One region of the Priestia sp. 179-F W1.4 NHS genome, then DNA from elsewhere that is predicted to be linked to it. Evidence: a T-box and tRNA genes for the amino acid it is inferred to sense, from the RefSeq annotation. Region 1 holds a T-box; the other holds one or more tRNA genes.
What was found. The T-box of region 1 lies ahead of ileS (isoleucine--tRNA ligase). A T-box ahead of a tRNA ligase gene usually reads a tRNA of that ligase, here a tRNA-Ile.

Region 1 (16,219 bases):
TTTTCAGTGAATTTTAGACTTAAATCTAAAAAAAAGTCAAAACCAGAACGTTTTGTTCTTTGAAAGAGATAAAGTCTGTGAAAAACTTGAAAAAAATTGATTTTACAAAAGGGAAACAGATGTATTTGTTGAATATTTTCATATAATAAAAAATTAATATTGTTGTTCTTCTTAATTTATTAAGATGACATGTGCAGAAAGAAAAAGGAGGTGCCAAAGAATGAACAGCAATGAAATATACGTTAGTTTAGACATCGGTACATCCAGTGTGAAAGTAATCATCGGAGAGATGAGTAACGATTCATTGAATATCATTGGTGTAGGGAATGTTAAATCACACGGACTAAAAAAAGGTTCTATCGTTGATATAGATGCAACAGTTCAATCTATTAGAAAAGCAGTAGAACAAGCTGAACGAATGGTAGGCATTACAATTAAAAAGGTTGTAGTGGGCATAAGCGGAAATCATGTATTTTTACAGGATTGTCACGGAGTAGTAGCCGTGTCAAGCGAGAATCGTGAAATTACAAACGAAGATATTCATCGAGTAATTGATGCTGCTCAAGTCATGTCTATCCCGCCAGATCGTGAAATCATTGATGTTATTCCAAAGCAATTTATTGTAGATGGCTTAGAAGGTATTAATGATCCTAGAGGTATGATTGGGGTACGTTTAGAAATGGAAGGCACAATCATAACGGGATCTAGAACGGTTTTACATAACTTATTACGCTGTGTAGAAAGAGCTGGTTTAGAAATCAGTGATATTTGTTTACAGCCTCTAGCCGCTGGTTCAATTGCATTATCTCGTGATGAAAAAAACTTAGGTGTCGCACTGGTAGATATCGGTGGAGGTTCAACAACGGTTGCGATCTTTGACCAAGGACATTTGAAAGTAACAAATGTACTAGCTGTTGGCGGAGAGCACATTACCAAGGATTTATCGATTGGCCTTCGCACATCGACTGAAGATGCGGAAAATATTAAGATAAAGCATGGACATGCTTTCTACGATCATGCTTCTGAAGAAGAAGTATTTAGTGTACCGATCATTGGAAGCGATCAGCATCAGCAGTTTAATCAGCTCGAAATCTCTGATATTATTGAAGCTAGATTAGAAGAGATTTTAGATATGATTACGCAGGAGGTAAATCGCCTAGGATACAAAGATATTCCAGGAGGATTTGTTTTAACAGGCGGAGTAGTAGCGATGCCTGGTATCCTTGAGCTAGCTCAAGTAATTTTAAAGAATAACGTGCGCATAGCAGTGCCTGATTATATTGGAGTACGTGAGCCGCATTATACAACAGGTGTAGGATTAATAAAATTTGCATACAAAAATGCTAAAATACAAGGCCGAGAAATTGGAGCGCCAGTTGTGGAAGAAGAGCCGATTGAGCAAGAAATGATCAAACCTAGCCCGAAACCACAGCAGCCGCAACAATCAGCTGAGCAGCCGAAAAAGAAAAATGACCAAAATTTAATGAAGAAGTTTTTTGGATACTTCTTTGATTAACGTTACGGATTGGTAATTTCGAAGAATTAGGAGGAACTATCATGTTGGAGTTTGATACAAGTGTAGACCAATTAGCGACGATTAAAGTAATCGGTGTCGGAGGCGGCGGTAACAACGCGGTTAACCGAATGATTGAACATGGCGTCCAAGGTGTAGAATTTATTGCAGTTAATACAGATGCACAGGCATTAAATTTATCAAAAGCTGAAACAAAAATGCAAATCGGCGCTAAATTAACAAGAGGATTAGGTGCAGGTGCTAATCCAGAAGTTGGTAAAAAAGCAGCTGAAGAAAGTAAGGAACAAATCCAAGAAGCACTAAAAGGTGCAGACATGGTTTTCGTAACAGCTGGTATGGGTGGAGGAACTGGAACTGGTGCAGCTCCAGTCATTGCCCAAATTGCTCGTGAGCTAGGAGCACTAACGGTAGGCGTTGTTACTCGTCCATTTACGTTTGAAGGCCGTAAGCGTTCTACTCAAGCGGCAGGCGGCATTGCGTCAATGAAAGAAGCAGTGGATACGCTGATTGTTATTCCAAATGATCGCTTATTAGAAATCGTTGATAAAAATACGCCAATGCTAGAAGCGTTCCGTGAAGCGGATAACGTATTACGACAAGGTGTGCAAGGTATTTCAGATTTAATCGCAGTTCCTGGATTAATTAACTTAGACTTCGCGGACGTGAAAACAATTATGTCTAACAAAGGATCTGCACTTATGGGTATCGGTATTGCGACTGGTGAAAACCGCGCTGCTGAAGCAGCTAAAAAAGCTATTTCAAGTCCACTTCTTGAAACATCTATCGATGGAGCTCAAGGTGTATTAATGAATATCACAGGCGGTACAAACCTAAGTCTTTACGAAGTACAAGAAGCTGCAGATATCGTTGCTTCGGCTTCTGACCAAGAAGTGAACATGATCTTTGGATCTGTTATTAACGAAAACCTAAAAGATGAGATTGTTGTTACAGTTATTGCAACTGGCTTTAGTGACCAAGATTTATCACAGCCAAAACCAGGTCGTCCTTCGTTATCGGCGAATCGCATGCAGCAATCGACACAGCAACCGGCTCCACAGCCGAAGCGTGAAGTAAAGCGTGAAGAACCTGTACAGCAAGAATATACGCGTCCATCTCAGCCACAATCTGAAGATGCGCTAGATATTCCAACATTCTTACGAAACCGTAATCGTAGACGCTAAGAAAATAAAAAGCCAAGACCTCTGTTTTATACAGAGGTCTTTTTTTATGCAATGAATCTAGAAAACTCAAAAAGAGTATAAAAAACATTCGACATGGTCAATATGACGCCTTCAAAGGGTTTGTGTTTTCTTTCTAAAAGTAGTGTGACAAATATCGAATGATTTCCTCAAAAATACTGCTTGTTTCTCGGCATGAACTGACAGACTTTCTAATAGGATGTACTATATACTAATTTTTAACAGAAAAATTCAGAAAGAATGGAGAGGTTATAAACATTGCCAATCTATTTAGATTTAATATGGATGCTGAATTTTGGGTTAGATACGATCTTACTAATGTTATGTGCTGTTGTACTTAAACGGAATTACAAGTGGTGGCGGCTTTTGCTTGGCGGCTTTATCGGTTCATTGATTGTCCTTCTTATGTTTACACCTTTTTCTCATCTTATGGTTCACCCTGCTATTAAAATTTTATTCTCGTTTTTTATGGTATTGATGGCGTTTGGTTATAAACGACTGCGCTTTTTCTTTGAGAATTTATTAACGTTTTATTTTGCAACCTTTGTTGTGGGTGGAGGGTTAATGGGCGTTCACTTTTTATTTCAAGATCAGTTCCTTGTTCTTAATCAAATGGTTGATACGAAATCTCCACAGTTTGGTGATCCTATTAGCTGGATATTTGTTCTTATTGGTTTTCCGCTATTATCTTATTTTTCAAAAGCACGAGTTGATGATTTGCGAATGAAAAATATTACATTTGATCAGCTGGTAGATGTAGAAGTTATTTTAAACGAACAGACGCTGTCGATGAAAGGACTTATTGATAGTGGGAATCAGCTTGTAGATCCGCTGACGAAAACCCCGGTTATGATTGTTACAGCAGATTCTTTAAAAGAAATATTGCCTGAAGGCTTAATGGAATTAAGCAAAAATGTTCAATCCTTTTCACACAGCGAAGATATTGATCAAGAGTGGTATTCAAAAGTCCGCTTTGTCCCTTATCGAAGCGTAGGCCAAGCCAATCAGCTGCTGCTTGCTCTAAAGCCAGACATCGTAAGGCTGGTGCATCAGTCCAACACGATTGAAGTCACTAAAGTATTAGTAGGTATTAGTCATACAACGCTTTCAGTGGAGAAGCAATATGAATGTATTGTTCATCCGAAGCTCATTGTTATTGGAGAAGTAAGTTCCGCATCGTAAAAGGTGTGAACAAATAAAGGAGGATACAGAATGGCTACATATCGAATTCGATTTCAATTATGGTGGTACAAATTATTAATTAAACTTAAGCTAAAAACAGATGAAGTGTACTATATAGGAGGAAGTGAAGCTCTTCCACCGCCTTTAACAAAAGATGAAGAAGAAGTACTTCTGAAAAAACTCCCATCAGGAGATGAAGCAGCACGTTCACTATTGATTGAGCGTAATTTGCGACTGGTTGTTTATATTGCCCGCAAGTTTGAAAATACGGGAATCAATATTGAGGATTTAATTAGTATCGGCACCATCGGTTTAATTAAAGCAGTAAACACGTTTAATCCTGAAAAGAAAATTAAGCTAGCGACGTACGCCTCTCGCTGTATTGAAAATGAAATCTTAATGTATTTGCGCCGCAACAATAAAATTCGATCTGAAGTTTCATTTGATGAGCCGTTAAATATTGATTGGGATGGAAACGAACTGTTATTGTCTGACGTGATGGGAACCGAAGAAGATATCATCACAAAAGACCTGGAAGCGAATGTAGATCGAAAACTTTTGTTGAAAGCACTGCACCAATTAAATGATCGTGAAAAGCAAATTATGGAGCTGCGCTTTGGGCTAGCCGGCGGAGAAGAAAAAACGCAAAAAGATGTAGCTGATATGCTAGGCATTTCTCAGTCTTATATTTCAAGGCTCGAAAAACGAATTATTAAACGGCTGCGAAAAGAATTTAATAAAATGGTTTAAGTAAAAAAGCTGATTGTATAAGGGCTGAGAAGCATCTTATGCAATCAGCTTTTTTAGCGTAGAATTGTCAGAATTGTAAAAGTGCATATTTTTTCCTTCGGAGGAGATACTGAATTCAGAACATCATCTCCTGTTAGGAGGGAAAGAGTTGACAAGAAATAAAGTAGAAATTTGTGGAGTAGATACTTCGAAACTTCCCGTATTAAAAAATGAAGAAATGCGAAAGTTGTTTAAACAAATGCAGGCTGGAGATGGAACAGCAAGAGAAAAGCTAGTAAGCGGAAATTTACGTCTCGTACTCAGCGTGATTCAACGTTTTAACAATCGTGGAGAATTTGTTGATGACTTATTTCAGGTTGGGTGTATTGGATTAATGAAATCCATTGACAATTTTGATTTAAGTCAAAACGTGAAGTTTTCTACATATGCTGTCCCAATGATTATAGGGGAAATTCGCCGCTATTTACGTGACAATAATCCAATCCGTGTTTCTCGTTCCCTTCGTGATATTGCTTATAAAGCTCTTCAAGTTCGTGAAAGGCTTATGAGTGAAACATCCAAGGAACCTACAGCTGAGGAAATTTCAAAAGTCCTAGAAGTACCGCATGAAGAAATTGTGTTTGCTTTAGATGCTATCCAAGATCCGGTTTCTCTATTTGAACCTATTTACAATGATGGTGGAGACCCAATCTATGTTATGGATCAGCTAAGCGATGAACGCAATCGTGATTCAACTTGGATTGAAGAAATTGCTTTGCAAGAAGGTATGAGAAGATTGAACGAGCGAGAAAAACTAATTTTACGAAAGCGCTTCTTCCAAGGTAAAACACAGATGGAAGTGGCTGAAGAAATTGGTATTTCTCAAGCGCAGGTTTCTCGTTTAGAAAAAGCTGCTATTAAACAGATGAATAAAAATATTCAAAGTTAACAAAAGCTATCTAAACTGGCAGCTGCTCACGTTCATATAATTAATACCATTCACTTTATTTGATGTTCAACTTAATAAGCATCGTGTCTATAAAAACAGACGCGGTGCTTATTTTGTATGTATCAATGAATACATAACCAAAAGATATTCATGTTAGATGTCCTATTGCTATGAGGACTTCTCGCTGCTTGTTGAGAATATCTATTGATGAAAAACTGTGTAATTAGTGAACAAAATGCTTATAGAAAGAGAATGACAGAGAAAAAATAAGCTTTTCCTTCATGAAATGAAAATTTGAAAATATATATAGGCTAAGGAATAAAGTTGGCTATAGGAGGAGAGAGCATGTTAAAGATTTCAGAGTTTCAGCTGAAAGATGTAGTGAATGTAGCTGATGGCAAAAAACTTGGAAATGTAGGGGATATTGATATTGACTTAACAACGGGAAAAATACAGGCCGTCATTATCGGAGGCTCTCGTGTATTGGGCTTCTTTGGAAAAGATGATGAAATTGTGATTCCGTGGAAAAATATTGTGAAAATTGGTTCCGATGTCATTTTAGTACGTTATAAAGACGCATTTCAGCCTGAAGAGAATTAGTTTTTTGTCAACAGCACCTAGCAATCTGTGGTACAATATGTGAGAACAAATGAAACAAGGGATGTGTCACATACATGAATCCTGAGCCATTAAAAAAAAGCCATCACGAGTCGTTTATGTGGCTGAGCCCTTGGGTAGAAAAGAATGATATGCTTGTTGCTGGTTTCACCACAAAAAATGGTGGCGTGAGTAAACCTCCATTTGCTTCTTTTAACCTAGGGCTTCACGTAAACGATAACGTAGAAGATGTTATTACAAATAGAAAAATTTTAGCAGCCGAACTAGACATGTCTTTTGAAAGCTTTGTATGTGCTGAACAAGTACATGAAGCAACTGTTCAAAAAGTAACAAAAGCCGACTGTGCAAAAGGACTCTACAAGTATGAAGAGGGCATAAAAGCAGCGGATGGCATTTATACAAATGAATCTGATATTTTGTTAGCTTTATGTTATGCAGATTGTGTTCCGCTGTACTTCTATGCGCCTGATCACCATTTAGTTGGTCTTGCTCATGCCGGGTGGAAGGGAACAGTAAAAGATATTGCAGGAAATATGATTCGACGTTGGGTAGAGCAAGAAAATGTTCCGGTTGAAGATATTTACGTGGCGATTGGCCCTTCGATTGAAGATTGCTGTTATGTTGTCGATAACCGCGTCATTACACAGGTAAACGAAGTAGTTGGCCAAAATGGATATCAAGAAGTAAGCCCTGGACAATACGCGCTTAATTTAAAAAAAGTCAATAAGCTGCTGATTCAAAACGCAGGCGTATTGCCGGAACGAATTTTAACATCGTCGTATTGTACAAGCTGTGAAGATGACCTGTTCTTCTCACATCGCCGCGACCAAGGGAAAACAGGACGCATGTTTAACTTCATAGGCTTTAAGGAGGAGTAATTACATAGTGACAGCTAGCGTAAGTGAAAATCTAGAAGCAGTTCAACAAACAATTGCTGAAGCATGTAAAAAAGTTAATCGAAATCGAGAAGATGTAGAGCTGATTGCTGTAACAAAATACGTTTCCACAAAACGAGCAGCAGAAGCAGTGGATGCAGGCATTTTACATCTTGGAGAAAACAGGGATGAAGGTCTTCTAGAAAAGTATGAATCAATCGGTGAGAAAGCGACCTGGCATTTTATCGGAAGCTTACAAACAAGAAAAGTAAAAAATGTGATTGATAAAGTTGACTATATTCATTCACTAGACCGATTATCTTTAGCAAAAGAAATTGATAAACGTGCAGGACATCGTATAAAATGTTTTGTACAAGTTAATGTTGCCGAAGAACAATCAAAGCATGGCCTTGCTGTAGAAGAGGTAATTCCATTTATTCAATCTCTTGAAACATTTACAAATATCCAAGTAGTTGGATTAATGACCATGGCTCCTCACACAGATGACGAGTCCTTGCTTCGCAGCTGTTTTCAAGGTCTAAAGAAATTGCAGGATCGTATACAAGAACTAAACCTCCCGTATGCACCTTGTACGGAGCTATCAATGGGAATGTCAAACGATTATGCAATTGCAATTGAAGAAGGAGCAACATTCATTCGACTAGGAACCACGCTAGTTGGGAATGAACGTTAAGGAGGTGTAATTCAAGATGAGTATGAAAAATCGCTTTAGAAGTTTTTTTGCTCTTGATGACGATACTGAATATGTAGAAGAACATTACGAACAAGAAGAGTCGGTAGAAGAGCCTGTACAGCAGTCGAGACCAGTGAAAGCTAGTCAGCAGCCGAATCAGCAGCAAAACGTGATTAGCTTACAAAGCGTTCAAAAATCATCAAAAATGATGCTTTGTGAACCTCGCGTCTATGCCGAAGCACAAGAAATTACGGATCATTTAAAAAATCGTAAAGTCGTAGTTGTTAATTTACAGCGCATTCAACGAGATCAAGCAGTGAGAATTGTCGACTTTTTAAGTGGTACAGTTTATGCTTTAGGCGGGGACATTCAAAAAATTGGAACCGACATCTTTTTATGTACACCTGATAATGTAGACGTAAGCGGAAGCATTTCAGATATGATGGGAGAACACGATACAACTAACGTAAAGAGGTGGTAGTTTTTGGACATCGTTTTTGAGATTCTTGGGCAATTGATTGGTCTTTACTCATGGGCACTGATTATTTACATTTTGATGTCTTGGGTACCCGATGTAAGGGCGTCTAAATTTGGTCAGCTGCTTGGCAGCATTTGCGAGCCTTACTTAGAGCCTTTTCGTAAAATCATTCCGCCTATTGGCATGATTGATATTTCACCTCTTGTTGCAATCTTTTTACTACGATTTGCGCAAGCAGGTGTACGTTCACTTCACAGTATGGTTGGATTTATTTAAAAAGGAATCGCTGGATTCCTTTTTTACATACCAATAGCAGGAGTAATAATATGTCTATTTATGAACATTTTAGGCAAGAAGAACATGGATTTATTGACCAGGTTCTTCAGTGGAAAGAAGATGTCCTACATCAATACAGCCCAAAATTAACGGATTTTTTAGATCCAAGAGAGCAGCAGATTGTGACGGCTATTGTTGGGACTGAAGGAGAGGTTCAAGTTTCATTTGATGGTGGACAACCGTTTGCTGAACGCAAGCGTGCGCTGCTATATCCGGATTACTATGTGCCTGAAAGCGAAGATTTTCAGTTGCATATGTACGAATTGAATTATCCTAAAAAGTTTGTGACGATTGAACATCCTCAAGTTCTTGGTTCGGCGATGTCTTTAGGACTGCGCCGTTCAAAATTTGGCGATATTTTGGTCGCGGGAGACGATATTCAGCTTGTAGCCGCAGAGGAAATTTCTTCTTATATTGAGATGAATTTAACATCAATTGGAAAAGCCAAAGTTTCACTTTCTTCTATTCAAAGAGAGCAGCTGCATGTGGTAAAAGAAGAGCTGATTGAACACGTTTATACAGTTTCTTCAATGAGGCTTGATGTTTTGCTGTCGACCATTCACAATTTATCAAGACAAAAAGTCCAGCCGTTTATTGCAAATGGAGCGGTAAAAGTAAATTTTAAAGTCATTGAACAGCCTTCTTTTGAATGTCATGAAGGTGATATTTTGTCGCTTCGTGGCCACGGCAGAAGTCGTATTGTTTCACTTGAAGGCAAAACCAAAAAAGAAAAATGGCGAATTGTTGTAGGTGTTGTAGGAAAGCAGAAATAAAGAAATCTACTAGCAGGAAATTTTAAAAATATGTCGAATAAACCATTATTAATGATGTAATGAGACAACACGGAGGTGGCCTAGATGCCTTTAACCCCTTTGGATATTCATAACAAAGAGTTTAATCGCGGGTTTCGCGGATATGATGAAGATGAAGTAAATGAGTTTCTTGACCAAGTAATTAAAGACTATGAGCTGGTAATGCGTGATAAAAAGGAGTTAGAAGGAAGAGTATCTGAATTAACAGATCGTCTTGGACATTTTACTAACATCGAAGAAACGTTAAATAAATCAATTTTAATTGCTCAAGAAGCAGCGGAAGATGTAAAGCGAAACGCTGAAAAAGAAGCGAAGCTCATTATAAAAGAAGCAGAAAAAAATGCGGACCGTATTATTAATGAAGCACTGTCTAAGTCTCGTAAAATTGCGATGGACATTGAGGAGACGAAAAAGCAGTCTAAAGTATTTAGAACTCGTTTCAAAATGTTAATTGAAGCACAGCTTGAAATGTTAAACAGCGATGACTGGGATCAGTTGATGGATTATGAGATGCCAGCGCTAGAAGAAAAAATTGACTAGTCAAGACATCATCTTGACTTCTCACGTTTTGTTGTCATATAATTTGGTAACAGATGAAATTTCATATCAAACAGTACGGAGACAGGGACAGTAGCTTTTTTAGTTTGTCAAAGCGAATCGAGGATGGTGCGAGCTCGATAACAAACAAAAAAGTGAAAATCACCCTAGAGTACCATTGCTGAAATGATGATAGTAAGCAGTGGCGGTTTATTCACGTTACGAATGCAAAGAGGATTTGCGTGCAGCAAATCTACTAGGGTGGTACCGCGGGAGGCCTTCTCGTCCCTTTTTTGGGATGAGGAGGTCTTTTTGTTATGGTGCAAAAAGATATGAAATTTACGTTTTTTTTGGAGGGTAAAACATGGAATATAAAGATACATTATTGATGCCAAAAACTGAATTTCCGATGCGTGGAAATTTACCGAACCGCGAGCCTAAAATGCAAGAACTGTGGGCTGAAATGAATATTTATGAAAAAGTACAAAAACGTACGGAAGGCCGTCCGCTATTCGTCCTGCATGATGGACCTCCATATGCCAATGGCGATATTCACATGGGACATGCCTTAAATAAAATTTTAAAAGATTTTATCGTTCGCTATAAGTCGATGTCAGGCTTCTGCGCACCTTATGTGCCAGGCTGGGATACACACGGCTTGCCAATTGAAACGGCTTTAACAAAAAATAAAAAAGTAAACCGCAAAGAAATGACAGTAGCTGAATTCCGTAAGCTTTGCGAACAGTATGCTTGGGAACAAGTAAACGGCCAGCGTGAGCAGTTCAAGCGTTTAGGCGTACGCGGAGATTGGGATAATCCATATGTAACGCTTCAGCCACAGTACGAAGCGCAGCAAATCAAAGTATTTGGCGATATGGCGAAAAAAGGCTATATCTACAAAGGATTAAAACCTGTATACTGGTCCCCTTCAAGTGAATCTGCTTTAGCAGAAGCGGAAATTGAATACTATGACAAGCGTTCAGCTTCTATTTACGTAGCGTTTAATGTGAAAGATGGTAAAGGCGTGCTTGAACAAGATGAAAAATTCATCATTTGGACGACAACACCATGGACAATGCCAGCTAACCAAGGGATTGCTGTCAATCCCGAGCTTCAGTACAGCGTAGTTGAAGCAGATGGAGCAAAATATGTAGTAGCAACTGAACTTATTGAAACAGTTGCTAAAGAAATTGAATGGGCTGACTATAAGACACTTCGTACAGTAAAAGGTTCAGAACTTGAACGCGTGGTAGCTGAACATCCAATCTACAAGCGTGATTCTTTAGTTGTTCTTGGCGATCACGTAACGACTGATGCTGGTACTGGCTGTGTTCATACAGCACCGGGACACGGGGAAGACGACTTTATCGTTGGTCAAAAATACGGTTTGGAAGTTCTTTGTCCAGTTGATAGTAAGGGTCATATGACGAATGAAGCACCAGGATTTGAAGGATTATTCTATGATAAAGCGAATAAGCCGATTACAGACAAACTAGAAGAAGAAGGCGCGCTGTTAAAATTAAGTTTCATTACCCACTCATATCCACATGACTGGCGTACGAAGAAACCAACAATTTTCCGTGCAACAGCACAGTGGTTTGCGTCTATTAAAGATTTCCGTGAAGATTTATTAAAAGCAGTAGAAAAAACAGAATGGGTGCCTACTTGGGGTGAAACGCGACTTTATAACATGGTGCGTGACCGCGGAGACTGGTGTATTTCTCGTCAACGTGCATGGGGCGTTCCGATTCCAGTATTTTATGCTGAAAATGATGAGCCAATCATTACAGACGAGACAATTGAGCACGTATCAAATCTATTTAGAGAACATGGATCAAACGTATGGTTTGAGCGTGAAGCAAAAGACTTGCTTCCAGAAGGCTTTACTCATGAAGGAAGCCCAAATGGCCGTTTCACAAAAGAAACAGACATTATGGACGTATGGTTTGACTCTGGTTCTTCACATCAAGCTGTTCTTGAAGAGCGTGAAGACTTACAGCGTCCGGCTGATTTGTATTTAGAAGGTTCTGACCAATACCGCGGCTGGTTTAATTCAAGTCTTTCTACAAGTGTAGCTGTAACAGGTGAAGCACCTTATAAAGGCGTACTTAGCCACGGATTTGCTTTAGACGGTGAAGGTCGCAAAATGAGTAAGTCATTAGGGAATGTTGTAATTCCAGAAAAAGTAATGAAACAACTAGGTGCGGATATTTTACGTCTATGGGTAGCTTCTGTAGATTACCAAGCGGATGTTCGTGTATCTGATAACATTTTAAAACAAGTAGCAGAAGTATACCGTAAAATCCGCAACACGTTCCGTTTCTTACTAGGAAACCTAGCGGACTTTAATCCAACAACTGACGCTGTAGCCGTTGAAGACCTTCGTGAAGTAGACCGCTACATGCTTGTGAAGCTGAACAAATTAATTGATAAAGTGAAAAAATCTTATGATTCATATGAATTCTCAAGCATTTATCACGCAGTGCATAATTTCTGTACAATTGATATGAGTTCATTCTACTTAGACTTTGCAAAAGATGTATTGTACATTGAAGCAGAAAATAATGTAGAGCGTCGCAGCATTCAAACGGTTCTTTATGAAACGTTATTATCGTTAACGAAATTAGTGTCTCCAATTCTTTCTCATACAGCAGACGAAGTATGGGTTCACATTCCGAACGTAACGGAAGAAAGCGCGCAGCTAGTTGATATGCCAGAGGTTCAAGAAATTGAAGGAGCAGATCAATTAGTAGAGAAATGGGATGCGTTCATGGAGCTTCGCGATGAAGTATTAAAAGCGCTAGAACAAGCTCGTAATGAAAAAGTAATCGGTAAGTCTTTAGAAGCAAAATTAACGCTGTATCCAACAGCAGATACGAAAGAGCTGTTAGCCTCTATTTCTGAAAATGTAGGTCAACTCTTCATCGTTTCAGATCTCGAGGTAGCAGAAGGTGAAGCGCCTGCTGAAGCACAAAAATTCAGCTATGCTTCAATTGTTGTAAGTAAAGCAGAAGGTGAGAAGTGTGAGCGCTGCTGGGTAGTATCACCAACAGTTGGCGAAGATCAAGATCACCCAACTTTATGTACACGCTGTGCGGATGTTGTGAAAAATCACTACGTTCAGCAGTAATGAACAAAAGCACGTCCTTTTTGGGCGTGTTTTTTGCTGTACGAAATTCCCAAATACAATGGTATAAAGCATTCAAAGCCTTAGGAAAAACTTGTGTTGTAGATTCGATGGAAAACTCGGTAAACCTAACATCATTAATACTTCATCTTATCAGCACAGGAGGCGTTTGCATGTATGAAAATTATCTTTCCATTGGACAGGAATTAGCTCTTATCAAAGAAGAATTACAAGATCGCCTATTGAGATATGCTACAGAACAATCTGGTTATATAGATGAAAAGGAACGTTACGTAATAGAAATGATTAAAGCCGATTTAAAAGATGTAGAACACGCGCTAGCAAAGCTTGACGTTGGTGCGTTCGGAATTGATGAACTAACTGGCGAAGTGATGTCTATTCATAAATTAAAAGTAATGCCGACGGCCCGCACAAACGAAGATTTATTTGTTTTCTGGTGAGAAGCGAGAAAAAAAATGAATTATGTGCTAAAATGCTTTAGTATGGATTCGTTTGATTTTATTGCGGGAGGAAAACGTTTGTGTTTTATTATCTTATCGCTTTAGCTGTTATACTTATTGATCAGGTAACAAAATGGATGATTGTAAAAGAAATGTATTATGGACAAAGCATTACCGTAATTGAAAACTTTCTTTACATTACCTCTCATCGTAACAGAGGAGCTGCGTGGGGTATTCTACAAGGACAGATGTGGTTCTTTTATCTCATTACGGTGGTTGTGGTAGTCGGTTTAATAATTTATATTCAAAAGCTCAAAAAACAAGATAAATGGTTCGGTATTGCGCTAGCATTAATGTTAGGCGGCGCCATTGGAAACTTTATTGATCGAGTGGTCCGTAAAGAAGTAGTTGATTTCGTAAATACATACATCTTTACGTATGATTTTCCGATTTTTAACGTAGCTGATTCGGCACTTGTCGTCGGAGTAATCATCATGTTTATTATGACGCTGTTTGAAGGGAAAATGAAGAAGGAGCACAAAGAATGAATGTAATTGAAACAGTTATAAATGAAGAACAAGCGGGAGAACGTATTGATAAAGTACTTTCGACTGTAAATGCAGAATGGTCACGTTCACAAGTGCAGCAATGGATCAAAGAAGGTCATGCAAAAGTGAATGATAAAACCGTTAAAGGAAACTATAAATGTAAAACAGGAGACGCTATTATTATTGAAGTGCCAGAACTAGAGGAGCTTGATGTGGTAGCGGAAGAAATGGATTTAGATATTTATTATGAAGATCAAGATGTGCTTGTTGTAAATAAACCTCGCGGCATGGTTGTACACCCAGCTCCAGGTCATCATAGCGGCACGCTTGTAAACGGCTTAATGGCTCACTGTAAAGATTTATCCGGTATTAACGGCGTTATGCGCCCTGGTATCGTTCATCGAATTGATAAAGATACGTCAGGTTTACTTATGGTTGCAAAAAATGATTTAGCCCATGAATCACTAGTTAGTCAGCTTGTAGCTAAAACAGTGACGCGTCGCTATAAAGCTATCGTTCACGGAGTAATTGCGCACGATCACGGTACAATTGATGCGCCAATCGGCCGAGATAAGCAAGATCGTCAAAGCATGACGGTCACTGATGAAAACAGTCGTGATGCAGTGACGCACTTTACTGTATTGCAGCGTTTTAAAGATTTTTCACTTGTCGAATGTAAGCTAGAAACGGGGCGAACACACCAAATTCGCGTTCACATGAAGTATATTGGCTTTCCGCTTGCTGGAGATCCGAAGTACGGACCGAAAAAAACGCTTCCGATTGACGGACAAGCACTTCATGCAGGTGTATTAGGCTTTATTCACCCTCGTACAAATGAATATATGGAATTTGAAGCACCGGCTCCAAAAGAGTTTAATGAGATGCTAGAGCTTATTGAAAAAAGAAGTTGACAACTGTCATAAGTGATGGCATACTTGTATTAACTTAATAAGAACCTTTAAGAACAGTCCAGAGAGGCTGAGAAGGAAACGGTGCAGAAAAGGCATACTTATAGCCTTTTTGAAGAAATATATCTAAAACCAAATCCTCTTGCCTCAAGGCAAGAGGATTTTTTTATGTCAACAACTTGAGGTGAAAAACAGTGAACGTAAAAGCTACCGTACTTGACGAACAGGCTATTCGCCGCGCTTTAACTCGAATTGCACATGAGATTATTGAAAAGAATAAAGGAATCGAAAATTGTGTGCTAGTGGGGATTAAAACGCGAGGTATTTATATCGCAAAACGTTTAGCAGAACGAATTGCACAAATTGAAGGAAATACATTGCCAGTCGGAGAACTAGACATCACGCTTTACCGAGATGATTTATCGAAAGTAACAAGCAATGATGAGCCTCTCGTAAAAGGATCAGATATTCCGACAGATATTGCAAATAAGAACGTCATCTTAGTAGACGATGTGTTATATACGGGCCGTACGGTTCGAGCAGCACTTGATGCACTGATTGATATCGGTCGACCTGAACTCATTCAGCTGGCTGTTTTAGTGGATAGAGGGCACCGCGAGCTGCCGATTCGAGCAGACTATGTTGGCAAAAATGTACCGACAGCTAAAAGTGAAAAAATTGCGGTGCATTTAATGGAAGTAGACGAAAAAGACCACGTGTCTATTTACGAAAAATAAATTATATACCCTTTTAAATGGTAGTCCCGTGAGGCTGCAAAAGGGGGGTCACTATACAAGGAAAACTATACTGCGGTATAGCGTCTTCCTTGTATGCTGAAAACCTCTTTGCCTCTGCGTAAAGAGGTTTTTTAATAGTGATAGGAGGAAAAACATATGAGTCAACAACGAGATTTTGTACTTGATATACATGATAAACCAAAAGCAGTAAATTGGTTAACATTGAGTCTACAGCATTTGTTTGCAATGTTTGGGTCGACGGTGTTAGTGCCGTTCCTAGTCGGGTTCAGCCCGGCAATTGCTTTGATTTCAAGCGGGGTAGGAACGCTTGCTTTCCTGCTCATTACAAGAGGTCAAATTCCTTCTTATCTTGGTTCATCGTTCGCGTTCATCACGCCAATCATTTTCGCAAAAGCTTCGTTTGGACCTGAAGAAACGATGGTTGGCTGTTTCTTAGCTGGACTTGTTTATGGAATCGTTGCTTTGATTATAAAA
Region 2 (16,219 bases), 240 kb from region 1:
ATTATAAATAGCGAGATCCGAAAATTCGCCTGATTGTTTCCACAGATAAATGTTAACAAACGAATTGGAAATTGAAATAGCCAAGGCATAAAGACCGCCTATAATTAAAAGCAAAAGTAAATCTTTACTAACTTCTACATCTCCAACTACTTTTTTTAATAAAGGCATATCAAAAAACTCCTTTTCTCTTCTACACCTAGTGTGTGAAAAAGAAAAGGAGATATGTAAAAGAATTGGAAAACAAAAAAGCCAGTAAAGGTAATAATTACTTTACTGGCTCTTAAATACATCTTCAGCTTATTTTGCAGCGTCGTAACGCTTAGTAACTTCGTCCCATTTTACAACATTAAAGAATGCTGAAATGTAATCTGGACGGCGGTTTTGATAATTTAAGTAGTAAGCGTGCTCCCAAACGTCTAGACCAAGAATTGGCGTTTTGCCTTCCATTAATGGGCTATCTTGGTTTGGTGTGCTTGTTACTTCTAATTCGCCGTTGTTTACAACTAACCAAGCCCAGCCAGAACCGAAGCGAGTTTTAGCTGCATTTGCAAATTCTTCTTTGAATTGATCAAAGCTGCCGAATTTGCTAGCGATAGCGTCTGCTAATTCACCAGTTGGAGCACCGCCGCCGTTAGGGCAAAGGATTGTCCAAAATAATGAGTGGTTCGCATGACCGCCACCGTTATTGCGTACTGCTGTACGGATATCTTCAGGAACAGCATCTAAGTTTGAAATTAACTCTTCAATACTTTTGCTTTCTAAATCCGCTTTGCCTTCAACAGCAGCGTTTAGGTTTGTAACATATGTGTTGTGATGTTTTGTGTGGTGAATATTCATTGTTTCTTTGTCGATATGTGGTTCCAGTGCATCGTATGCATAAGGTAGTTCTGGTAATTTGTAAGCCATGAATAATTCCTCCTTCAAAATATGTAAGCATTTTGGCGCAAAAGCACCATATACGTTTAGATTAGCAAATTTACCCTACTCTTTCAAATAAAAAGTACCTAATCCATGATTTATATTTACCTAATTCCCATTCGCTATTCTTTTAAACATAAAAAAAGCTTCTTTTTCTCAAAAGAAGCTTTGAATAGACAATAGTATGGCGGAGGAAGAGGGATTCGAACCCCCGCGGGCTTTAACACCCCTGTCGGTTTTCAAGACCGATCCCTTCAGCCGGACTTGGGTATTCCTCCAACCCTATAAATGGTGGACCCTGCAGGACTCGAACCTGCGACCGGACGGTTATGAGCCGTCTGCTCTAACCAGCTGAGCTAAGGGTCCACGTGGCTCCACAGGTAGGACTCGAACCTACGACCGATCGGTTAACAGCCGATAGCTCTACCACTGAGCTACTGTGGAACAATATGAATTATGTATGTCACAAACGTAAATTGGAAAATAGCGGCGGAGGGGATCGAACCCCCGACCTCACGGGTATGAACCGTACGCTCTAGCCAGCTGAGCTACACCGCCATGGCTCCACAGGTAGGACTCGAACCTACGACCGATCGGTTAACAGCCGATAGCTCTACCACTGAGCTACTGTGGAACAATATAACATTTACTAGCGACATTAAAAATTTAACATGTTTCTGGCCTAAAGTCAATATATTATTTTAAAACAGCGTATAAAAAATAGGCAATCATCAACAGTTGAATAAATCCTTTCGAGATAGCGCCACTAAAAAAGCCAATAACCGAACCTACTCCAATTTTTACTGCGTTGCTAATTGTGGTCCGATGGACAATCAGTTCTCCTACAATCGCTCCGATAAATGGCCCTAAAATAATTCCAAATCCCGGAATAACAAACGGGCCCACAAGCAATCCAACTGTACTTCCCCAAACGCCTGCTTTAGTGCCTCCGAATTTTTTCACACCAATAATATTAGCGATATAGTCTGCTAAAAAAAGTGCGACAACTAACAATCCTTGTATCACCCAAAATAACCAGCTATAGGAGCTAAAATCATAAAATAAACCGTATATGACAAATCCTAGCGCTACAAATAGCACGCTTGGGATGATGGGATAAACCAACCCAACAAACGATACAACAAAGCTAATGATAACTAATGCCCAACATAAAATAGCCATGCCCGCACCTATCCTTTTTATTATTACTATTTATCATACAATAACCACTCCTATAAAGAAAGACCTTGCACCACGAGACCTTCCTTTATTTTACTTTCGAATATATCTTCAGATAACGATTTTCGAGTGTACCACTGTACTATTAACAGCACAGTCCTCAAACTGCCCGTAATAACCCCCAAAAACAATGACAGCAAAATCTGTACATATAAAGAAATGCTTTTGACAAAACGCTCCATCGCACCATTTTAATTGGTAACGTTTTCTAAAATCTATTGTAAACCTTAAATTTCCGCTATAAAATAAGGTATAATCAGAATTTTCAATAATAGGAGGCTTTACAATGAGCATGCTGAAAAAGATAGCATGGAGTTTTACTTCCTTCAAAAAAATAAGGTCGCTTCGCTTTGAGCATACGAATAAAACAATTGGCTTTGTGCTGTTTTTAACATTCATTTCTTTGCTGCCTACATTTTTCTTTATGACTTTGACGATTGTAAACGGCTATCATACCGCGACTACAGATCTCCCGAAATCTGTTTCTTCTTTTTCTATTTCAAATTCACAGCTTACGTCAAGCCAACCTTTCACAAAAAAAGTAAACGGTACCGCTTTTATCTTAGACCCCTCACATTCTATTGAACGGTTTCATTCTCCTGCTCATGCGATTGGCTTTCTAAAAGACGGAATTTACATCACAACTAATTCACAAACACAAACGTATTCATATGATTTATTAAATTGGCATCATAAAGATAAAAATGAACTGTTAAACTTATTGCACGAACAAAAGTCGTCTTTATACATACTTGTCCCTATCGCTATGCTTTTACTGTACGTATTAACATCTGGACTAAACTTCCTTTCTATTACCTGCCTTGCTTATCTTGGAAAACTGATTGGACTCATCACTAAGAAGCAGCTTCTTTTCAAACAGCTATGGGCACTGAGCGCTTATAGTACGGTAGCCTTCACGCTGCTTTATACGCTTTTGGAAGCTTTTTCTTTGTCTCTAGCAACACATAGCTCTCTTTACTGGATAGGAACGTTCTTCATTTACTTATTGCTCGTCACAAGGGTTCCTATGAGAAAAAAGGTAAAACCTAATAAAGCGATTGAAACATAACGAAATGAATCCAATCAACCGCTAGAAGCACCTACATACATAAAATCTATGTTTACCCTGCCAATGAAAAGCTCCGAACGAATTTAATTCTTGATCAAGAATCAAATTTGTTGGGAGCTTCTTCAACTAACATACTTTTGTCCCAGCCTCTTTATTTCTGTACAACTTTTCTTCTCCCCATTGCAGAAGAAAGAATCTTCAACTGATACAAAACCCACAAACCTCCTGCTGCGAGCAAACTAAAGCTATAAATAAACATCAGCCTTTCAGTATGCATCCACACTTCAAAAACAACGGGTCCCAACGCTACTCCTAAAAATCTCACCGTTCCATAAATGGATACAATAAATCCTCTTTCTTCGTCTGAAACCGCTGAAGTAATCATCATATTAATACAAGGAAGAACAAATCCTAAGCCGCCAAAGGCGACTGTCAAACAAAACATCAGCACGGGAAGCGTATAAATCACCGTTAATACTCCAAACATTACGAATAAAAGAATTATTCCTACTATCATCAATTTTTTCATGAGCACTACATCTGTTTTGATTCGCTGACCGGTCCAATAAGAAACGAACGTCATCGCGCCAAGAGGAAATAAAAAAGCGGTTCCTTTGAAAAAACCGTCTATATGATACGTTTCCTCTATTAAAAAAGATAAGTAATATAAAATGCCAAATAATAAAAACAACCCCAGTCCCCCGACAAAGAATAAAGGAAAAAGCGATTTTCTTTTATCATAGACAATCCCAATGGCTCTCTTTAAATACTCTCCAACAGATACTGAATCTGAACCTGTTTTCGCTTCTCTCACATACATGGCTATACCTACTAAAGCAGCACCTGCAGCTAAAGGATAGACCAAAAATGCGGCATACCATACGACGAGTGCCGCCGTTGCTCCAATTATAGGTGCAACCACTTTTCCAGCTCCATTATATACTTCTAAAATCCCAAGGACTTTTGCTCTTTTTTCCCCTGTAAATACATCTCCAGTTAATGCCATTGCCAACGTTGTAGTACCAGCAGCGCCAATCCCTTGAATCACTCTTCCAGCCATCAACACAGCAAAGCTTCCAGAAGAGACCAAAGCGCTACTAGCAGCGACAAGGCTACCGATTATCATCACGATGAGGGAATACATAATTAATTTTTTACGTCCATATCGATCTGATAAAATTCCTACCGCAGGAATACACAATGCAGCCGGAATCGAAAATACACTCAGTATCAAACTGGTTTGGACTCCACTTAAGTGAAGTGACTTTTGAATGCTTGGCAGCAGAGGAATGAGCATGGAATTTCCCAGCACCATGATTAAAGGCAATAAGCCTAATGAAACAATCATTAATTTTTCTTTCAAATTTCGTTCTCCAATCATATTTAAGTAAGACAAGCATAGGCTTTACACATAAGCAAAAGAATGAAGGAGGAGCATAATGAAAAAGCTATGTGCATTAGCCGCTTTCGCTTTTATCGGATATATTTGTCACTACGACATTAAATACGGGACCATTCCTACTGCGACTGAAGCAGTTCAAGTCAGCAAAGCGCAGCCTGCAGAAACAAAAGCCGCCAGCTCTTCTTCCACCTATACAAAAATAAAAATTAAGCCAGGCGATACAGTTTTGTCCGTCATTGAAGAGCTTACAAAAAAATCGATACCGGTTTCTATGAACCAAATGATTAAAGACTTTAAGAAGTTAAATAACGGTACAGCGCCTGAAGATATTCAAATTGGAAAAACGTATAAGTTCCCTATTTACAAGTAATGACAGCATTCTTCTTGTCAAGATGGGATAGTCATTGTTAAAATAGCTAAGGTAGTACTTTCTACTAGTTATTTTGTTCATAAAGAGTTATTCTATTAATGAATTCAAATTCTTGATTTCATTTTGAAGGAGAGATTATCACGTGAGTGAAATTATACATCGTACAAAAACACGTCCCGTTAAAGTTGGAGATTTAACAATTGGGGGCAGTAACGAATTAGTTATTCAAAGTATGACAACCACTAAAACACATGATGTTGAAGCAACGGTTGCAGAAATTAAACGTTTAGAAGAAGCAGGATGCCAAGTTGTTCGTGTTGCTTGTCCAGACGAGCGCGCAGCAGATGCGATCCCTGAAATTAAAAAACGCATTAACATTCCATTAGTTGTAGATATTCATTTTGACTATCGCTTAGCGTTAAAAGCAATCGAAGGCGGAGCGGATAAAATCCGTATCAACCCAGGTAATATTGGACGCCGTGAAAAAGTGGAAGCTGTTGTAAATGCTGCAAAAGCTAAAAATATTCCAATTCGTATTGGAGTTAACGCTGGTTCACTTGAAAAACGTATTTTAGATAAATACGGCTATCCGACAGCAGATGGCATGGTAGAAAGTGCACTTCATCACATTAAAATTTTAGAAGACCTTGATTTCCATGACATCATCGTTTCAATGAAAGCATCCGATGTTAACTTGGCAATTGAAGCTTATGAAAAAGCTGCTCAAGCATTTGACTACCCTCTTCACTTAGGAATTACAGAATCGGGTACATTATTTGCAGGAACTGTAAAAAGTGCAGCAGGTCTTGGCGCTATTTTGTCTAAAGGAATCGGAAATACATTACGTATTTCTTTAAGTGCGGATCCTGTAGAAGAAGTAAAAGTTGCACGCGAGTTGCTAAAATCATTCGGTTTAGCTTCCAATGCTGCAACGCTTATTTCTTGCCCAACTTGCGGACGTATTGAAATTGATTTAATTAGCATTGCTAATGAAGTGGAAGAGTATATTTCAACTGTAAAAGCACCGATTAAAGTAGCGGTACTTGGCTGCGCAGTAAACGGCCCTGGTGAAGCTCGTGAAGCTGATATCGGGATTGCAGGAGCACGCGGTGAAGGTCTTCTATTCCGCAAAGGTGAAATCGTACGCAAAGTTCCTGAAGAAACAATGGTTGAGGAACTGAAAAAAGAAATTGATAAAATCGCTGCTGAATATCACGCAAAGCAAGAAGCTGAAAAAGCTGCGGCTAAATCATAACCAAAAAAAGCGAGGCGCATATGCGCCTCGCTTTTTTTATGAAAAGAACGGTAATATAAACGTACCGACAATAATCGATACAACTCCGATCCCTATTGCCCATGCTCCTAGCGTAAGTGCTCCTTTTCTGCGTGCGATAAACCCTAGAATAATCCCAGCGGCACCAAGAATAATTGGTAAAAAGAATAGTGAAAGAATCGAAAGCACGAGTGCGAAACGACCGTATCCCGTTCCTTCTCCTCGTCCAGCGACTTCATGATTGCGATTGCGGTCAATATCTATAACTTCACGCTCTGCATGTGGCTCTGCTACTCGGTAAGGAACGCCCACTTCAGCTGCAGTTTCTTCCATGAAATCAGCTTCATATACATCTTTTCTACGCCTTTGTTCTTCATTCTCCATGCTTAATCCCTCGCTTTCGTAAATAAGGAGCATTTATAGTATCTGAATGCGAGAAAAAATTATAAGTGTTAATCTTATACAGCTGCTCATTTTCTTGCAAAGATAGATATCTGCACGATTCCCACACCGTATAATCATCCTTATCTTTTTTCTTAAGGAGTATAAAAAGTATTACTGTTTCTCTTTAGGCTTTATGTTACACTAGACAAGAATAATCAAGCACCTAAGTAGAATAAACGTATTAAAGGAGTGCACGTAGTTGACAAAAAAGTTTGGAATTGACATTGATGGAACTGTTACCTCTCCTGAAACTTTTGTTCCTCATTTAAATAAAGCCTTTAACTTAAATTTAACACTTGAAGATATTACAGAATATGATTTCAGCCCTTTTGTAAATGTATCACCTGCAGAACTCGGGAAATGGTTTAAAGCAAATGAACGCTCTATTTACGAAACCTCTCCACTTGCAGACGATGCAAAAGCGGTTTTGCAAAAGTGGCATCAAAAGCACGAATTATTCTTTATTAGTGCAAGGCACGATCAGCTATTGGACGTCACGGAAGAATGGTTTCAAAAAAATGAGCTATCGTTTCATCACATTGAGTTAGTCGGCTCTCATTTTAAAGTTGAGACAGCAAAACGATACGATGTTGATATCTTTTTTGAAGACAAACATGATAATGCTTGTGAAATCAGTGAAGAATGCAATATTCCCGTTATCTTATTTGATACTCCTTATAATCGCTTACCTGTTCCAAAAGGAGTGGTTCGCGTATATAACTGGCTAGAAGCAGATCAGTGGGTAGCCGACTGGTTAAAAGAACAGCAAAAATAAAAAAGAGAGGTGCATAGCACCCTCTCTTTTTTATTGATTACATTCTATACATTGACCGTAAATTTCGAATTTATGGCCTGTAATATTATACCCTCGCAAATCCTCGTCTACATACTCCATCGGACAAGCTTCAATTTCTTTTGTTTTTCCACAATCTAAACAAATGAAGTGGTGATGATGATGAGCAGTTGCACATTTAAATCGAAAGTGCTTTTCGCTCGAAAGCTCCGTCATTTCAAGTACGCCTAACTCCACAAATAATGATAAATTACGGTAGATTGTATCAAAACTTAGACCAGGATAATCAGGCTTCATATATTCTAATACATCTTTTGCCGTTAAGTACTTATTTGATTTTGAAAACAAGGCAAGCATTTCTTCACGTTTTCCTGTATGTTTATATCCTTGATCTTTTAATAAATGAATGGCTTCAGTTAAATTCATTTTTGTTTCCCCTTCCGTCCTTTATTAATCATAATAGATATGATTAAAATAACAACAGCAATGACAACAATTGTACCGCCTGGTGCTAAATCCAAGTAGTACGCTGAAAATAATCCGCCTAAAACAGATATTTCACCAAAAATCACCGAAAGCAGAATCGTTTGTTTAAAGCCTCTAGCTAAGCGAATGCTTGCTGCTACAGGAAGAGTCATAAGCGATGACACCAATAGAATACCGACGATACGCATCGATACAGCAATGACAAGAGCAACCATCACGATAAATAAAAAGTGCATCCACTTCGATTTAATTCCAGAAGCAGAAGCATGCTCCTCGTCAAAAGATAAAATAAATAATTCTTTATATAAGAAAAAGACAATAGCTATTACAAATACGGCTATGACAACAACTGTCCAAAGATCCGAACGACTAACTGCACTCACGCTTCCAAACAAATAATTCATTAAATCATTATTAAAACCGTCTGCCAGCGAGATACAAATTGCACTAATACCAATTCCGCCCGATAAAATAATCGGAATGGCCAGCTCTTGATAGTGCTTGTAGACCCCTCGAAGCTTCTCGATAAAAAGAGCCCCTGTAACGGAAGACACCATTCCTAAATAGACGGGGTTCACTCCTTGCATAAACCCTATTTTCTGACTAAGAAGCAAGCTCGCAGAAATTCCGGCTAGCGTCACGTGACTTAACGCGTCTGCAATTAAAGAAAGACGTCTTACTACGATGAACGTGCCCAATAAAGGAGCTAAGACGCCAATAATCATACCTGTTAAAAATGCATTTCGCAAAAACTCAAATTGAAATAAACTGCTTATCATACGTGCTGCCCTCCATGATGATGATCATGGGTTAACACATGAACATTATGACCATAAAACATAGATACGTCATGTTCACAAAGCTGTTCGAATTCTTTGGCATTCCCATGAAAGTGTAAAAATTTATTTAAACAAGCAACGTGGGTTACTTTTTCCGAGACAGTTCCAATATCGTGAGTAACAAGCACAAGCGTAATTCCTTTTTCTTTATTTAACTTTTCAAGAAGCTCATAAAAAGTGTATACATTTTGTGCATCCACTCCGACCGTAGGCTCATCTAAAATTAACAGCTCGGGCTCACTTACAAGCGCGCGTGCAATAAAAATTCGCTGCTGCTGACCACCGGATAGCTCTCCTATGTTTCGATTCAAAAATTCGCTCATCCCCACTGCTTCTATCGCTTCTTTTACCTTTTGTTTATGAGAAGCATTCATAAATCGAAACAAACCTAGTTTTGAAGTAAGGCCCGTGGAAACCACTTCAAAAACGGTAGCAGGAAAGCCGCTGTTGAAACTATTCGCTTTTTGCGATACATATCCAATTTTACTTCGTTCTTTAAACCTTCTCTGATCTTTTCCAAATAAACGAATTGAACCTTGAGATGGTTTTTGCAAACCAAGCAAACATTTGATTAGCGTTGATTTCCCAGAACCATTTGGACCAACGAGCCCCAAAAAAGCTCCTTTTGGAATTGAAAAACTTATATCTTCTAATACATTCACTCCATCATATTGAAATGATAAATGATCAATTTCAATGATATCAGGTGTATTCATATGCGCCTCACCATTCTTTTTTTATATTTCTCCATACAAAAGAGGGCACGGTTTCTATCGTATACTCCGTTACCCATTTACTTTCTCAGAATCATTACGATTTAGTCATTAATGTAGTATACAGGATTGTCTTTTATTTGTAAACTAAGCCGTTTCACTCTTTCGTTTTCTTGCCTCCGTAAGTTTATCCGACTCAAAATATTGTTTTATTACACAATATAGTCACATCTTTCTTTTTTATTCATAAACTGTATATGACGAGGAGGTAATCATATGAAAATTGTACAGCAGATTGTCAATAAGAAAGTAAACAATATTACCCCGAAAGAGCTTTTAAAGTATAGCAAACAATACAACATCCCCATTACAGATCAGCAGGCACACACCCTTGTATCTGTCATTAGACAGCAGCCCGTAAATATTTATAACCTTGAAGAGCGCCGAAATTTAATCAAACAAATTGCTCAAGTAACAGATCGTGAAACTGCCAGACGCGTGAACGAATTATTTCAGCAGTTAATGTAAAAGAAGAGGTCATGTCTGTAGACATGACCTCTTTCAATCACATATGAAATTACATAAGCTTTTGTTTTAATTCTGAATCAAAGCTTTGTGCACGAATCATATCAATTTCCAATTGATATGGCGCTTTTTTATTTTTCTTATCTTCTCCTACATAAGGAGTTTCTAGAATTTTAGGAACTTCTTTAAACGCTGGGTGATGAACAATATAATTCAGTGCACCAAATCCGATTTCACCAAACCCAATGTTTTCATGACGGTCTTTTCGAGCACCACATACATTTTTACTATCATTGATGTGAAGCACTTTAATTCGCTGTATTCCTACGGTTTTGTCAAATTCATTTAATACACCGTCAAAGTCTTGAACGATATCGTAACCAGCATCATGTACGTGACATGTGTCAAAACAAACAGAGAGCTTTTCATTGTGCGTCACACCATCAATAATTTGGGCGATTTCTTCAAAGCTTCTTCCACACTCTGTTCCTTTTCCAGCCATTGTCTCAAGCGCAATTTGAACTTCTTGATCAGCTGTCAACACTTCGTTTAGACCGTTGATAATTTGCTGAATACCAGCATCTGCTCCGGCCCCCACATGAGCCCCTGGATGAAGAACAATTTGCTTTGCGCCAAGAGCATGGGTGCGCTGAATTTCAGACGTTAAGAAATCTACTCCAAGCTCAAATGTTTCGGGCTTTGTTGTATTCCCTAAATTAATGATATAAGGAGCATGTACAACAATATCTTTCATTCCATGCTCTTTCATATGCAAAAGACCAGCTTCAATATTAAGCTCTTCAATCTTTTTGCGACGAGTATTTTGTGGAGCGCCTGTATAGATCATAAACGTATTTGCTCCATAAGAAGCTGCCTCTTCACTTGCCCCTAAAAGCATCTTTTTGCCGCTCATCGATACGTGAGAACCAATTTTCAACATTCTTTTTTACACCTCTAACCTATTGCGATTAACGATTGTTGCGTCTTTCACTACGCTTTTTCTTTTGCACGTACTTTGTAATTTCACGAGCACGTTTTTTCTTATAGCCAGGCTTTACTTTCTTAGGCTTTTGAATAAAGCGATGTGCCTCTTCTCCCACTTCATCCGCTTTCTTCACACGCTTTTTACGGCGGTTACGGTCATCAATAGAAACCCATTCTTGCTTTTGAAGATCTTTGTTTACAAACTCGATTCCCATTTTCTCTAGCTTATTTACTGCATCTTCATCTTCCACATCGAAGATTGTAGCAGCAATTCCAGAATGACCAGCACGAGCTGTACGGCCTACGCGGTGAATGTAGAAATCTAGATCTGAAGGAAGCTCAAAGTTAATAACGTGTGAAATCCCTTCAATATCAATACCTCGAGCTGCTAAATCTGTCGCTACTACGTATTGAAATTCTAAATTATTAATTTGCTTCATCATTTTCTTACGGTCACGAGGAGATAAGTCTCCGTGAATTCTTCCTACTTTTAAGCCTTTAGACAGTAGGTCATCTGCTACTTCGTCCGCCATTTTCTTTGTATTTGTAAAGACGATAGCTAAATAAGGATTATACGAAATAAGCATATCGTGCAGCAGCTTAAACTTGTTACGATGACGTAGTGGAACTAATACATGCTCTAATTTAGCCGCTGCTGCTTGCTTCGGCGAAACATGCGTAAATTTTGGATTTTCCATGTATTTTTTTAAGAATGGCTTTAATTTTTCAGGAATCGTTGCTGAAAAAACAAGCATCTGTAATTTTTCAGGCATGTTGCTTGCCAAACGGTCCACATCTTCTAAGAATCCCATGTCAAGCATTAAATCAGCTTCGTCTACTACTAACGCCTTAGTTGTATACACAACTAACGCTTTTTCATTTACTAAATCAAACAAACGAGCCGGTGTTCCTACAACCACTTGAGGCTGTTTCTTTAATTTGTCGATTGTACGCTGCTTATCTGTACCGCCGATAAAACATTTTGCTGAAATTTCTTCTCCTTCAGCACTGTGTTTTGTTAGCTTTAAGACTTCTTGATAAATTTGAGAAGCAAGCTCACGAGTTGGAGCGGTAATTACAACTTGTACTTCTTCTTTTTTAGGATCTACCTTTTCAAGTAAAGGCAATAAATAAGCGTGTGTTTTGCCCGTCCCTGTTTGTGACTGACCAATTACACTTTCCCCTTTTAAAACGGAAGGAATTAAGCGCTCTTGAATCTCTGTAGGCTGATAAAAACCTAATTGTTTAATTGCTTCTATTAAAAATGGTTGAAACTCAAAACGTTCAAAGTTTGTTTTTTCCATAATAGTCTCCTTTTTTACATTCACGTTCATCTTTTAAGGCACAATATATGATTATAATCGATTTTTCCTTCTGTGACTACTTCTCATTCATATTACTAAAACTTATTACCTGTTTCAAAAACATTTTATCGCGAGTTGCATACGATAGTAAAAGAAAATCTACTTTACTAAAGGAGGTGCGTCCTTTGCTACAGCGAAGACCACCATTTCCACCCGGTATGCAAAGAAGAATGATGCCAGGAATGCCACCGCAAAACGGTTTTGGGCAACAACCTGGTAACTTTGGCCAATTTAATCCATTACAGCAGTTTCGTAACTTTGCCCAGCAAACAAATGCTCAACAATCATTTTACCCGAATCAGCAAGGCCTGAACCGTGGAGGAGGTAACTTCTTAACTCGCCTATTCCGAAGAGGCGGGAATAGAAACATCCCCTTTCAACAAGCAGCAGCTGCTGCTCCTCGAGGTTCTTTGTTTTCAGGCCTTTCAGGAGCCCAAGGTGCTGCAGGAGCGACCAACTCTTCTTCCCTGCTTGGAGGTTTGCAAGGTTTAACGAACCCTGCTAACTTAAGCTCCATGATGGGAAATGTTCAGCGAGTATTAAAAGCTGCGGAAACGATGGGACCTATGATTCAACAATACGGACCTCTTGTCAAAAATGCTCCTTCTCTATGGAAAATCTATCAGGCCCTGCGCTCAAGTGACGATACAGATGAAGTACTCGAAGCAGAAGGAACAGAGGTTGCTGAAACTGATGAAAGCAAAGACAGTAAGGTTTTGTCAACAGGCGCAGAAAGCACGGATTCATCTGATGATGAGCTGGATTTCTTCGAAGAAGAAATTGAACTTTCCTCTAGAGATCGAGTGTCTAAACCAAAACTTTATATTTGATAAATCTGCTAGTTCCGTAAGTAAAGACAGTAAGTAAAAAAAGAATATCTTTGTATTCTTCCTTTCTCTTTTATATAATAGAAGCGAGTTGAATTGCTCGTCAGGATTATGATGAGGAGGAAATTGAAATGAAAGTTATTAAAATCGCACCGCGCGGCTATTGTTATGGTGTAGTGGACGCAATGGTCATTGCACGAAACGCCGCTTTAGATAAATCATTGCCTCGACCAATCTATATCTTAGGAATGATTGTTCATAATAAACACGTTACAGATGCGTTTGAAGAGGACGGCATTATCACACTGGACGGTGCTAATCGCCTAGAAATCTTAGACCAAATAAATGAAGGAACCGTTATTTTTACGGCGCACGGAGTATCTCCAGAAGTAAAAGAACGAGCAAAAGAAAAAGGTTTAACAACAATCGATGCTACATGTCCGGATGTTACAAAAACCCACGACCTTATTCGCCAAAAAGAAAAAGAAGGTTATGACGTTATTTATATCGGAAAAAGAAATCATCCTGAGCCAGAAGGTGCACTTGGCATCGCACCAGATATCGTTCATTTAATTGAAAAAGCAGAAGACGTAGCCCATTTAAATATTCAACGTGAAAAAGTCATTGTAACCAATCAGACAACAATGAGTCAGTGGGACGTTGCAGATGTCATGGAAAAAGTAAAAGAAAAATATCCGCACGCTGAAGTTCACAAGGAAATTTGTTTAGCTACACAAGTTCGCCAAGAAGCTGTAGCTGAGCAAGCAGGTGAAGCAGATGTTACAATCGTAGTAGGAGATCCTAAAAGTAACAATTCAAACCGTTTAGCTCAAGTATCAATGGAGATTGCCGGCACTGAGGCATATCGCATCGGTGACATCTCAGAGCTTCAGATCGAATGGCTGATGAACGCGAAAACCGTAGCTGTTACGGCAGGCGCATCTACCCCTACTCCAATCACAAAAGAGGTCATCAATTTTCTAGATCAGTTCGATCCGGAAGATGAAACAACATGGACACGTGAAAAAAGTGTGCCTCTTTCGAAAATTTTACCAAAAGTTCGAACAAAAAAATCGTCTTAATAGACGCAAAAGAAGGTGTTGACATTCGTCAACACCTTCTTTGTTACATAAACGTAAATGGGTTTGTGTCTACTTTTGAATCAAATACTTCACACTCAAAGTTTTTCGTTTCAAAAAGACTGTTTAATACGCGTGTTACACCTTGTCTCATGACTTTTTCAACATGATGACCAGGATCTACAACGTTTAATCCCATTGCCATTGCATCATGCGCAACGTGGAAATACAAATCACCTGTTACATAGGCATCTGCTCCGCTAAATTTTGCGTTTGTAATATATTTGTTTCCGTCTCCGCCAAGAACAGCTACTTTTTTCACAGTGGCATCCATAGACCCTACTACTCTGACACCATCTACATCCAATGCTTGTTTAACGTGATCGGCAAACTGTTTTAACGTCATCTCTTCTTTTAACTTACCAATTCGTCCAAGTCCAAGCGTTTCGCCCGTTTGTTCCACTGGATAAATGTCATAGGCTACTTCTTCGTAAGGATGAGCACTGAGCATGGCACGAATAATTTTATTTTGTTGACCCGCTTCAAAAATAGTTTCAACTTTTGTTTCATTGACACGTTCTAGCTCTCCTTTTGAGCCAATGTATGGATTGGCTTCTAAAGAAGGTTTAAATGTGCCTTCGCCTTCTGTTGAAAACGTACAGTCGCTGTAAAGGCCAACATGTCCAGCTCCCGCATCACAAATAGCTGTGCGCACTGCTTCAGCGTCATTTGAAGGAACAAATACAGCTAGCTTTTTCAATTGAATCGACGTTGTCGGAACCAGCACTTTTGTCTCTTGTAGCCCCAACGCTTCGGCTAACAAGTCATTTACTCCGCCTTTAGCTATATCTAAGTTTGTATGAGCAGCATATACGGCAATATCATGCTTAATGCATTTCTCTAAAATACGTCCTTCAGGACGATCTGTAACCACTTGTTTTAGAGGTCTAAAAATAGGAGGATGATGAGCAATAATTAAATCCACTTGTTTTTCAATTGCTTCGTCTACGACCGTTTCAAGAACATCTAACGTTACCATTACTTTTTTTACAGGCTTGTTTAACGTTCCAATCTGTAAACCAATTTTATCTCCTTCAACCGCTAAATGCTTGGGAGAAAATGATTCAAACGCCTCAATTACTTGAAATCCGTTAGGGATTTTACTCATTTTAACGCCTCCTCAATTAATGAGATGTCTTGGGTAAGTTTTTGAAGTTTTGCTTTGCTTTCCTCTGACTGAGCCTGTTCCATTTGACTGACAATTTGTTTAAGATGATTTAGTTCATGCGTCCACTTTGTCATAAAAGCAGAAGAGCGCTTTTCTTTTAAAATAGGGCCCATTAACACACCGGCTTCCACTTCCCCGTTATACGGAGCTAAAGGGTTTCCAGGTTCAGCGACGATGACTTCATACATACGACCGTCTTCTTCGATGATTTTTTCATCAATGATTTCCCAGTTGTGTTGAATCAGCCAGCTGCGAATATGATGTGAACCAATATTCGGCTGAAGCACAAGTCTTTTTACTCCTTCTAATTTTGCCTTTCCTTCTTCTAAAATCATCGTAATAAGCGTTCCGCCCATTCCGCAGATTGTAATACAGTCTACTTCATTCGGTGATATTACTTCTAGGCCGTTTCCTTTTCGAACATCAATAACATCCGTTAAGCTTGTTTTTTTCACCTGCTGAATAGCCGATTGCAGGGGACCTTCTGTAATTTCACCTGCTACAGCGCCGCTAATATATCCATTTAAATAAGCAAAACATGGCAAATACGCATGATCTGAGCCAATGTCTGCTATCTTTGCTCCCAAAGGAATCGACTTTACTACTTCTTCAAGTCTTGTTGATAAGTTTAATTCATTCATTTTGTCACCTATTCTCTATGTGATT

Region 2: it encodes a tRNA-Ile, which carries the amino acid that the T-box ahead of ileS (isoleucine--tRNA ligase) is inferred to sense. The anticodon was not compared.

The regions. Positions count from the first base shown of each region.
Region 1 is NZ_JBIQFF010000001.1:606,896-623,114, forward strand. It holds gene ftsA (cell division protein FtsA) at 221-1,516, shown strand; gene ftsZ (cell division protein FtsZ) at 1,558-2,715, shown strand; gene spoIIGA (sigma-E processing peptidase SpoIIGA) at 2,992-3,915, shown strand; gene sigE (RNA polymerase sporulation sigma factor SigE) at 3,946-4,665, shown strand; gene sigG (RNA polymerase sporulation sigma factor SigG) at 4,814-5,593, shown strand; gene ACH0CI_RS03160 (YlmC/YmxH family sporulation protein) at 5,939-6,193, shown strand; gene pgeF (peptidoglycan editing factor PgeF) at 6,268-7,089, shown strand; gene ACH0CI_RS03170 (YggS family pyridoxal phosphate-dependent enzyme) at 7,097-7,780, shown strand; gene ACH0CI_RS03175 (cell division protein SepF) at 7,797-8,261, shown strand; gene ACH0CI_RS03180 (YggT family protein) at 8,265-8,534, shown strand; gene ACH0CI_RS03185 (YlmH family RNA-binding protein) at 8,585-9,367, shown strand; gene ACH0CI_RS03190 (DivIVA domain-containing protein) at 9,452-9,946, shown strand; T-box leader at 10,016-10,236, shown strand; gene ileS (isoleucine--tRNA ligase) at 10,308-13,073, shown strand; gene ACH0CI_RS03200 (conjugal transfer protein TraR) at 13,244-13,531, shown strand; gene lspA (signal peptidase II) at 13,612-14,079, shown strand; gene ACH0CI_RS03210 (RluA family pseudouridine synthase) at 14,076-14,990, shown strand; gene pyrR (bifunctional pyr operon transcriptional regulator/uracil phosphoribosyltransferase PyrR) at 15,182-15,724, shown strand; gene ACH0CI_RS03220 (uracil-xanthine permease family protein) at 15,881-16,219, shown strand, end outside.
Region 2 is NZ_JBIQFF010000001.1:363,433-379,651, reverse strand. It holds gene ACH0CI_RS01935 (MFS transporter) at 1-168, opposite strand, end outside; gene sodA (superoxide dismutase SodA) at 298-906, opposite strand; tRNA gene ACH0CI_RS01925 (tRNA-Ser) at 1,104-1,196, opposite strand; tRNA gene ACH0CI_RS01920 (tRNA-Ile) at 1,208-1,284, opposite strand; tRNA gene ACH0CI_RS01915 (tRNA-Asn) at 1,288-1,362, opposite strand; tRNA gene ACH0CI_RS01910 (tRNA-Met) at 1,403-1,476, opposite strand; tRNA gene ACH0CI_RS01905 (tRNA-Asn) at 1,478-1,552, opposite strand; gene ACH0CI_RS01900 (DUF456 domain-containing protein) at 1,615-2,100, opposite strand; gene ACH0CI_RS01895 (DUF1189 domain-containing protein) at 2,444-3,226, shown strand; gene ACH0CI_RS01890 (MFS transporter) at 3,378-4,589, opposite strand; gene ACH0CI_RS01885 (hypothetical protein) at 4,666-4,998, shown strand; gene ispG (flavodoxin-dependent (E)-4-hydroxy-3-methylbut-2-enyl-diphosphate synthase) at 5,150-6,253, shown strand; gene ACH0CI_RS01875 (DUF4190 domain-containing protein) at 6,290-6,655, opposite strand; gene ACH0CI_RS01870 (5' nucleotidase, NT5C type) at 6,915-7,490, shown strand; gene ACH0CI_RS01865 (Fur family transcriptional regulator) at 7,521-7,934, opposite strand; gene ACH0CI_RS01860 (metal ABC transporter permease) at 7,931-8,773, opposite strand; gene ACH0CI_RS01855 (metal ABC transporter ATP-binding protein) at 8,770-9,549, opposite strand; gene ACH0CI_RS01850 (DUF2624 domain-containing protein) at 9,823-10,074, shown strand; gene ACH0CI_RS01845 (deoxyribonuclease IV) at 10,124-11,011, opposite strand; gene ACH0CI_RS01840 (DEAD/DEAH box helicase) at 11,040-12,359, opposite strand; gene ACH0CI_RS01835 (YqfQ family protein) at 12,545-13,249, shown strand; gene ACH0CI_RS01830 (4-hydroxy-3-methylbut-2-enyl diphosphate reductase) at 13,378-14,328, shown strand; gene ACH0CI_RS01825 (Nif3-like dinuclear metal center hexameric protein) at 14,372-15,493, opposite strand; gene ACH0CI_RS01820 (tRNA (adenine(22)-N(1))-methyltransferase) at 15,490-16,194, opposite strand.